Regions from separate parts of the Arthrobacter sp. CMU6 genome, predicted to be linked through region 2. Evidence: predicted binding sites of a transcription regulator. Region 2 holds the regulator's gene; each other region holds the start of a gene.
The links. The regulator HrcA, encoded in region 2, represses chaperone genes, less so after heat shock. The targets are predictions, from matches to a motif close to TTNGCACTCGNNNNNNNCGAGTGCNAA.

Region 1: the regulator HrcA is predicted to act here: its motif matches at 1,642-1,668, upstream of AC5RWD_RS07965 (Hsp20/alpha crystallin family protein).
Region 3: the regulator HrcA is predicted to act here: its motif matches at 2,241-2,267, upstream of groL (chaperonin GroEL).

Annotation. Positions count from the first base shown of each region.
Region 1 is NZ_JBNHFL010000009.1:1,924-5,153, reverse strand. It holds gene AC5RWD_RS07990 (pyridoxal phosphate-dependent aminotransferase) at 1-23, opposite strand, end outside; partial or broken gene AC5RWD_RS07985 (manganese catalase family protein) at 161-459, shown strand; tRNA gene AC5RWD_RS07980 (tRNA-Lys) at 836-908, shown strand; gene AC5RWD_RS07975 (hypothetical protein) at 973-1,221, shown strand; gene AC5RWD_RS07970 (MerR family transcriptional regulator) at 1,299-1,610, opposite strand; gene AC5RWD_RS07965 (Hsp20/alpha crystallin family protein) at 1,747-2,169, shown strand; gene AC5RWD_RS07960 (J domain-containing protein) at 2,293-2,709, shown strand; gene AC5RWD_RS07955 (hypothetical protein) at 2,746-3,135, shown strand; gene AC5RWD_RS07950 (hypothetical protein) at 3,181-3,230, opposite strand, start outside.
Region 2 is NZ_JBNHFL010000012.1:33,702-36,931, forward strand. It holds gene dnaJ (molecular chaperone DnaJ) at 1-981, opposite strand, end outside; gene hrcA (heat-inducible transcriptional repressor HrcA) at 1,040-2,053, opposite strand; gene AC5RWD_RS10310 (DUF3097 domain-containing protein) at 2,266-3,117, shown strand.
Region 3 is NZ_JBNHFL010000001.1:8,367-11,596, reverse strand. It holds gene AC5RWD_RS00065 (RNase H family protein) at 1-302, opposite strand, end outside; gene groL (chaperonin GroEL) at 433-2,061, opposite strand; gene AC5RWD_RS00055 (ABC transporter substrate-binding protein) at 2,352-3,230, opposite strand, start outside.

The DNA.
Region 1 (3,230 bases), on a different contig from region 2:
AGCCGGTGCGCGAGTTGCTGCATACTGTTTCACTCCTCATCGAGTTGACGATCGATCCTCAAACGACTCACATCTTATACAAGGCTAATATATATCAGAGGACAAAACTAATATATCAGAGCCGCGTGTGATTGGCATCGAGCATTTCTGGAACCTGAATGAGATGCGCACCCTGATGCAGCACCTCTTCCAGGGCATGAACTTCCGTGGAGACGCAGCGGCGAAGCCCTACAAGGATCTTCTCCAGGGTGTGGGGACCGAGGAGATCCGCCATGTGGAACTGATCGGTACTACGATTTCGCAGCTTCTGGACGGCTCCCGCGGTACCAGGGCAAGAAGACAGGCCCGGTGGACGAGCCCGGTGCCAAGGGCACCACGCCGTTGAAAATTGCGCTGGATACCAGCAACATCCATCATTGCCGAACAGTTCCCCGCACCGAGCTGAGCACCGACGTCGCGCCTGACGGTTTTCCGATGACAATTTCGCCGGAGCGCCGGGAGGAATTTCTAGGAGTCAGGACGGTGCCGAAGCACAACCGTCCTGAACAGTTCAGGACCATGGTCAGCGTTTCGCCTGCGCGGAGTGTGAAATCGCTGGATAGTCCGCGCCCGTCGCGTATGAGCTCAACGGAGGATCACAAGTAAATCTCCTCGGACGGTTAGGACGTTCTTGTCAATGCCACGGTCAACGGAGTAGAACTCGACGCCGGGCAGGTCGAGTGCGATGACTCTTGCGCCCGTGTTTCAGCAGTGCTAAAAAACCTATGGTGGTTGATATAGATCGATCTACGATAAGCGAACGAAAAGAGAAGCGGACGCATGCTGCAGGGAGCAGGCACCCGTAGCTCAGCCGGGAGAGCAGGGGACTTTTAATCCTCGGGTCGTGGGTTCGAGCCCCACCGGGTGCACGCCGGCATATTCCGACGGACTCCTGGACCGCGCGGGATCCCAACGAAAGGGCGGTGATATGAAATGAACCCAGAACTCGAAAGGCTTCAGGCATTGGCTGCGGTCATAGCAACCGCCGAAACCACCCTGAGCGTGGCATACCGGACGCTGCGCGAATCCGCCGCGGCGCTGCTGCGGGCCGGGGACGCCACCCTTGCCGAGGTTAGCGAGGCGACCGGCCTGGACCAGGGCGACCTGCTGGATCTGCTCAGCCGGAACATTCCCGGACGGGAACCGTCCTGGAAGCAACCGGGGATTGCAGGCCTGTCCTAGGGAGGAGGAAGAGGCCGGGGGCCGCGGGGGTGAAGTTGGGTGCCCGCCTTAAGGCGCACGAACGGGTAGCGGCTGCCTTACATGCTGTCGTCGTCCGGCCGGGCGGTGCGGGCGCGCTTCAGCTGGCGCCGCAGTCGGGCGTTGTCCATTTCCAATTCCAGCACCTTGGCCACGCCGGCCAGGTTTAGGCCTTCGTCCAGGAGTTCTCCAATCCGGCGGAGGACCGCCAGGTCGGATTCACTGTACTGGCGGGTGCCGCCCTCTGTCCGTTCCGGGGTGAGCAGGCCGCGGCGCTCATAGAGCCGGATGTTTTGCTGGCCAGTCCCCAGGAGTTCTGCCACCACCGAAATGGCGTACAGGCCCCGCCCGCTGCTGCGCTGGTTTGCCATGAGTTTCCCGTCAATCGAATTGGATATTCCTCTTGCACCAGTTTGTCACCAGTGCTATAAGAAATCTATATCCACTGTCACAGATACGTGGTGGTGGGTAGCCATGGAACCAAGATGCTGAAGGGAGTGGGAAATGATGCTTATCCGTACTGACCCGTTCCGTGAGCTGGACCGGCTCACCCAGCAGGTCTTCGGAACAGCAGCCCGCCCGGCGGCCATGCCGATGGACGCGTGGCAGGAGGACGGGGAATTTGTCGTGGCGTTTGACCTGCCCGGGATTTCACCCGACGACGTGGATCTGAACGTTGAACGGAACGTCCTTACCGTCCGGGCAGAGCGCAGGGACGCCACCCAGCCCAACGTCGAGCTGGTGGTATCGGAGCGGCCACGCGGCGTCTTCAGCCGCCAGCTCATCCTGGGCGACACCCTGGACGCCGACAACATCAAGGCCAGCTACGACGTCGGCGTGCTGACACTGCGTATCCCCGTGGCGGAACAGGCTAAGGCGCGGAAGATCCAAATCGAAAGCAAAGGCCAACAGCACCAGATTGAGACGTAGCCGTTCGATGCGCCTCACGGGGCGGTGTCCGGATTCCCGCCTTCGGGCGTCTGCCGGAGGCCGCCCCGGACCGCTGCCACCGGCAGTGGCAACTACCAGCACAATCCTGCAGCAACGGGCTTCATGATGAACAGACCTGTCCCGGACTACTACGCGGTCCTGCACGTTTCCCGTGGCGCCTCGCCACAGGAAATCGCGCGCGCCTATCGCGCGCTGATGCGCCGGCACCACCCGGATGTTGCCGCCGGCGGAGGGGCCGCGCCCGCCGAGCTGGAGCTCATCATGCAGGCCTTCTCCGTGCTCCGTGACCCCAAGCGCCGCCACGCCTACGACCGGGAAGCCTTCCATGCCGGGCCCGCTGCTCCATCCGCCGAGCACAACCGGCCGCGGGAACGTCCGGAGGCGAACGGCCAAGACGCCCGGCAGGGCGCCAAAGGGCGCAACGGCGGTCCGCAGGCTATTCCGGTCCGGGTGGTCCGGCACCGGGAGCCCCCACTGCGCGTCACTCCCGTCAGGTGGGAGAGCGGACCGTGGGCTTAACCGAACCTGAATCAGACCCAGAGGAGAACTACAACGATGAGTGACTGGCGCCGCTATGACTCGCACCTGATCCCGGCCTTCCATGAGCGGTTCGAGCAGCGTTGGGGCAAGGGCACGGCTCCGTTCCTGGACCCCGAAACCCATGAGGAGCCGCTGCCCCGTGCACAGTGGATCAATCCCGCAACGGGTGCCGCCCTGGCTGTGGTGCCCATCTGGTCCGACGACGACAGCCAGCACCGTTCCTTCGGTGTGTTCTACCTGCCGCCAGCGGGGGACATCTGGGTGCTTCGCCCGGGCTTTACCGGCTTCCTTGAGCCTGGCGTGGATGACACTGAACACCTGGTGGCGCTTCGGAATGATGCGTTCCGCAAAGCCGTGGCCCACGCCAACGAATTCCTCTTCGGCCCTCCTCCGCTCGTGGACTAGCGTCCTTGCAGTCCGGCATGCACTGGGCCGGGCGCCGGGCCGTGCCTACGCGCGGACGGGGACCGTGCCGATAACGAGTGTTCCCTGGGCCGCGG
Region 2 (3,230 bases):
CACCTGCAGGTGGACCTTGAGGTCACCGCGTCCGTAGCCGCGAAGGTGGGTGACGCCGAGGCCGCGGAGGGTGATGATCTCGCCCGACTGCGTGCCCGCCTTGACGTCGATCTCCTGCTTGCCGTCGAAGGTCTCCAGGCTCAGCTCGGTGCCAAGGGCAGCGGCAGTCATGGGGATGTTCAGGGTCGCGTGGAGGTCATCGCCCTCGCGGACGTAGGTGGCGTCGTTGTTGACCCGGATTTCCACGTAGAGGTCGCCGGACGGGCCGCCCGCGGGGCCGGCTTCACCCTGACCGGAGAGCTGGATCCGCGTTCCGGTGGCAACGCCGGCCGGAACCTTGATGGTCAGGGACCGGCGGCTGCGGATGCGGCCCTGGCCGCTGCACTCGTTGCAAGGGTCCTTGATGACCGTGCCGAAGCCCTCGCAGGATCCGCAGGGTGCGGCGGTCATGACCTGGCCGAGGATGGAACGGACCGCCCGCTGCACCTGGCCGCTGCCGCCACAGATGTCGCAGCGTTCCGGGTGGCTTCCCTCGCGGCAGCAGGAGCCTTCACAGGTGGGGCAGGTGACGGCCGTGTCCACTTCCAGCTTCTTGTTGACGCCGAAGACAGCATCGCGGAGGTCGATCCGGACGCTGATAAGCGCGTCCTGGCCGCGGCGGACACGCGACGCGGGCCCGGACGTGCCGCCGGCGCCGAAGAAGGTGTCAAAGATGTCCTGGAACGCGAAGCCCTGGCCGGCGTAGCCGCCGCCGAAGCCGTTGTCGGTGCCGTTCTCGTTGCCCGTGGTGTCGTAGACCCTGCGCTTCTGCGGATCGGACAGCACCTCGTAAGCGTGGGTGACGGCCTTGAACCGTTCGGCGGCGTCGTCCCCGGGGTTGACGTCCGGGTGAAGCGAGCGGGCCAGCTTGCGGTAGGCCTTTTTGATCTCCTCGCCGGTGGCTTCCGGGGAGACTCCAAGAACGTCGTAGTGGCTGCTCAAAGTTCGTATCTCTTCCTGGTTGTACTGCCTGTGGTCAAAGAATGTCCGGGGCGTGCTGTCACGGGCCCAGAATCCTCGAAAGGTAGCGGGCCACCGCGCGCACGGCGGCCATGGTGGTGGGGTAGTCCATCCGGGTGGGGCCGAGGATGCCCACCTTGGCTGTGGCGTCGGGGCCGTAGCCGGTGGCCACAACCGACGCCTCGGCCAGCCCGTCGTAGGGGTTCTCCCGGCCGATGCTGACGGCCACGCCGCGAGGGTCCTGCGCCATGTCGCTCAGGAGCCGCAGCATCACCACCTGCTCCTCGAGGGCCTCCAGCACGGGTCCGATGCTGAGCGGGAAGTCAACATTGGACCGCGCCAGGTTGGCCGTTCCGGCAAGGACCATCCGGTCTTCCCGGCTGTTGTGGGCGAGGCCCTCAAGCCCTTTGCCGAGGGCCATGGCGACGGGGCGTTCGGCGGGAGTGCAGCCGGCCACGACGGCGGCCAGGTGCTGGGGCAGCATGGCCACCGGTGTTCCGGCCACACCGGTCAGGAACCGGGTGCGCAGTGCGGCGACCGTGTCGTCCGACAGGTCCTGCCCGGCGTCGACGACGCGCTGGTCAACCTTGCCGGAGTCGGCGATCAGCACGATCAGCACCTTCCGGGGCGCCAGCAGCACGAATTCAATGTGCCGCACCACGGCGCGGCTCAGGTGCGGGTACTGCACGACGGCGACCTGGTTGGTCAGCTGCGACAGGAGCCGGGCCGTCCGGTCCAGGACGTCGTCAAGATCCTCGGACCCCTCGAGCAGGGTCTGGATGGCGCGCTTCTCCGCCGGGGAGAGCGGCTTGACCGCCGAGATCTGGTCGACGAACAGGCGGTAACCCTTGTCCGTGGGAATCCTGCCCGCGCTGGTGTGCGGGGCGGTGATGAGGCCCTCGTCCTCCAGCGCCGCCATGTCGTTGCGGATGGTGGCGCTGGAAACGCCGAGGTGGTGTCGCTCCACCAGGGCCTTGGAGCCGACGGGTTCGCGGGAATGGACATAGTCCTCCACGATGGCGCGCAGCACCTCAAGCTTCCGTGGTTCGCTCACAGTCCACCTCCTTTTGGCCGTAACCGCGCGGGGCATTAATCCTGCCCGCAGACGCTGTGGTTAGCACTCGACATGCCTAAGTGCTAACAAGTCTAATATGAGTCGCCGCGTTGTTAGCATTGGTACCGCTCCGGGCGAAATTCCGGGCGCCTGTCCCCCGGCGGCATCCCCGCGGCCGGAGCGGCTCCTTCCGAGTGCAGAGCGGTGAACGAATGCAGTACCAGACCTGGGGCCCGCAGGAAATGGCAGCGCCCGCGAAGAACAGCCTTCCCGAGGTGCCGGTGGAGCGCGGCATGGTGCTCGAGGACGTCCAGTCCGGCTGGGTGGGTGCAGTAACCCGGGTGGAGAAGTCCGGCGGCATGCACCTGGTGGCGCTCGAAGACCGCCGCGGAAAGTCGCGGTCCTTCAAACTGGGCTTCGGATTCCTCCTGGAGGGGCAGCCGATCCGGCTGATGCCCCCGGCCCCCAAAGCGAAGCCCGCAGGGCAGGGCGCTGCACGGACGGCGTCGGGTTCGGTGCGGGTGGAAGGGCAGCGCGCGCAGGTCGCCAAGGCCAGCCGGATCTGGGTTGAAGGCAAGCATGACGCCGAACTCGTGGAAAAAGTCTGGGGTGACGATCTCCGGGTGGAGGGCATCGTCGTCGAACCCCTCCATGGCATCGACGACCTGGCGGCGGCCGTCGCCTCCTTCCGCCCCGGTCCCGGCCGTCGGCTGGGCGTTCTGGTGGACCACCTGGTCCCCGATTCCAAGGAGTCCAGGATCGCCGACGCCGTGATGGCGTCCCCCGGCGCCGCCGGGAACGTGCTGATCGTGGGCCACCCCTACGTCGACGTCTGGCAGGCGATCCGGCCCTCCGTACTGGGCATCCCGCAGTGGCCTGTGGTGCCGCGCGGCACTGACTGGAAAACCGGCATCCTGACGGCCTTCGGCTGGCCGCACGAGACGAAGGAAGACATCGGCCTCGGCTGGCAGAAACTCCTCGGCGCCGTGCGCACCTACGCTGACCTGGAGCCGGCCCTCCTGGGCCGGGTGGAAGAGGTCATCGATTTCCTAACAGTTCCGTAGCTCCGGTCCCGCGATTGGGCGTTGAGCCCGCGATTGCCCTACGGGCCGGTATCCTTGGTACGGCGCCACCGCACCGCGGGCCCGGCGCCACCATCGCACCAACGCAAGCTAAA
Region 3 (3,230 bases), on a different contig from region 2:
AGGATGTCCACGTTCAGCACGGGCTTGCCGTCCGCCTTGCGCCACCCTTTGCGCTTCCATCCGGGCATCCACTTTGTCACGGAGTTGATCACGTACTGGCTGTCGCAGAGGATGTGCAGGTCCTCGTCGGGAAGGTGAGCCGTGGAGCGGAAGAGGTCCAGGACGGCCATCAGCTCACCCTGGTTGTTGGTGCCGTGCGGCCAGCCGCCGGCCCGCCAGCAGTCGTCGTTCACGTACCAGGCCCACCCCGCGGGACCCGGGTTTCCCAATGCCGAACCGTCGGCTGCTGCAGTAATCGTCACCGAACCATCCTGCCAGACTGCACGGACAAAAAGCGCACTCAACAATGCGCAGACAACAGTGCGCAGACAAAAGCGCGGCCCCCTCGGTGGAGGGGGCCGCGCTCGTTAGCCAGCTGGGAGCAGCGGGAGGCTAGAAGCCGCCCATGCCGCCCATCTCGTCGCCGCCGCCGACGGCCGGAGCGTTCTTCTCCGGCTTGTCGGCCACAACGGCCTCGGTGGTGAGGAACAGGCCGGCAATGGAAGCCGCGTTCTGCAGGGCAGAGCGGGTCACCTTGACGGGGTCGTTCACGCCGGCAGCCAGCAGGTCGACGTATTCGCCGGTGGCTGCGTTCAGGCCGTGGCCGGCGGGCAGGCCGCGGACCTTGTCAACCACAACGCCGGGCTCGAGGCCGGCGTTGAAGGCGATCTGCTTCAGCGGGGCGTCGATGGCAACGCGGACGATGTTCGCGCCGGTTGCTTCGTCGCCTTGGAGCTGCAGGTTGGCGAATGCCTTGGCGCCGGCCTGGATCAGGGCCACGCCACCACCGGCAACGATGCCTTCTTCGACGGCAGCCTTTGCGTTGCGGACAGCGTCCTCAATGCGGTGCTTGCGCTCCTTGAGCTCAACCTCCGTGGCGGCACCGGCCTTGATGACTGCAACGCCGCCGGCCAGCTTGGCCAGGCGCTCCTGCAGCTTCTCGCGGTCGTAGTCCGAGTCGGAGTTTTCGATCTCGGCGCGGATCTGGGAAACGCGGCCGGCGATCTGGTCGGCGTCGCCTGCACCTTCGACGATGGTGGTCTCGTCCTTGGTCACGACAACCTTGCGAGCCTTGCCCAGGAGGTCGAGGCCGGCGGTCTCAAGCTTGAGGCCGACTTCCTCGGCGATGACCTGGCCGCCGGTGAGGATGGCGATGTCAGCCAGCTGCGCCTTGCGGCGGTCACCGAAGCCCGGGGCCTTGACGGCGACGGACTTGAAGGTGCCACGGATCTTGTTGACGATCAGGGTGGCCAGGGCCTCGCCCTCGATGTCTTCGGCGATGATCAGCAGCGGCTTGTTCGACTGCATGACCTTTTCGAGGACAGCAACCAGTTCCTTGACGTTGGAGATCTTGGAGTTGACGATCAGGATGTACGGGTCCTCGAGGACCGTTTCCTGGCGCTCGGTGTCCGTGACGAAGTAAGCGGAGATGTAGCCCTTGTCGAAGCGCATGCCTTCGGTGAGCTCCAGCTCGAGGCCGAAGGTGTTGGACTCCTCGACCGTGATGACGCCTTCCTTGCCCACCTTGTCCAGGGCTTCAGCGATCAGGGCGCCGATTTCGTCGTCACCGGCGGAGATCGACGCCGTGGCTGCGATCTCTTCCTTGGTTTCGATTTCCTTGGCGGAGTTCAGCAGCTCAGCGGTTACGGCTTCAACGGCCTTCTCGATGCCGCGCTTCAGGGACAGCGGGTCAGCGCCGGCCGCGACGTTGCGCAGGCCTTCCTTGACCAGCGCCTGGGCCAGAACGGTGGCCGTGGTGGTGCCGTCGCCTGCGACGTCATCCGTCTTCTTGGCAACTTCCTTGACCAGCTCGGCGCCGATTTTCTCGTAGGGATCGTCCAGCTCGATCTCCTTGGCGATGGAAACACCATCGTTGGTGATCGTGGGGGCGCCCCACTTCTTTTCGAGGACGACGTTGCGGCCACGCGGGCCGAGGGTGACCTTGACGGCGTCGGCGAGGATGTTCAGGCCCCGCTCAAGACCGCGGCGTGCCTCTTCATCAAATGCAATGATCTTGGCCATAACGGCAGTAGTCCTTTCGGGACAGTCGTTAAGAAGGAACCTTGCTGCGGTGCCCGCGACGGACGATCCTTTCCGCAGGCCTCTGTACGCCTGACGGTCCGGATCTCACCCCAACCAGGTGTTTCTTTCGCTCCTTGTGCCGCCGCCGGGGTGATGCCGGTGTGAACCGGACGATCCTTTTAGCAGTCGGCACGCTGGAGTGCTAATCAATAATTAGCACTCTCCCGGGGAGAGTGCAAGCAGATGTGCCTGTTTTTCCCGCGATCGGGGGGAGTATTCGCTGCCAGCGATCAGCCGGCGGACCTGCCGGCAGCCTCGCTGCCGGTGAGCTTAGCCTTGTTATCGGCTCCGTAGGTGAACACCATGTACTTCGCGGCTGTGACGTCTCCGTTCGCATCAAAGCGGACAGGTCCCGACTCGCCGTCGTAGTCAATGGCCTTTCCGTCCCGGATGGCGGCAAGGCAGTCCTTGTACGTCGAGCAGGCGGTTCGATGGCCGGACGGCGCGGCGGACGCCCGGCTGCCGGAAGTACCGCCGGAGACGGAGATGAGCGTAGCGGCGATGGAGGCACCGGCGTCGTCCTCCGCCGCAGCAGCGGCCACGGCCGCGAGGTTCACAGCATCATAGGTCTCGGCCGCGAACGTCGTGTCCTTCAGGCCCGCGTCGACGGCGACGAGTTCAGCCTGGAAGTGCGGCGAGGGGAAGACCCCGGGCACCAGGGCGCGCGTTCCCTCCAGCGACTTCGAACCGAGGGCGGACCCGTACTGCCTGAAGGCGCCGTCGGCCAGGATGAGTTTGTTGCCGGGCAGTCCGGCGTTGGTGAGTTCGGCGATGGCGCCCTGCGCACCGTCCCGGGCAATGACGACGACGGCATCCGGCGCCGCGTCGCTTGCGGCGGCCGCCGACTTCTGGGCCTCGCCCGCCTTGAAGCCGGAAACGGTGACCGGGTCCAGCCCGCCGGCCTTGGCGGAAGCTGAGACTGCTGCAGACACGGCCTGGCCGTAGCTGCCATCCTCGAACACCACCGCGAGGCTCTTGGCTCCGGCGTCCTTGGCGAGTTTCACCAGGACAGGAGCCTGGGCGATGTCCGCCGCGGCGGTGCGGAAGTAGTAGCCGCCGCTCTTGTAGCTGCTGAGTTCCGGGGCCGTGTTGGCGGGAGAGATGAGCGT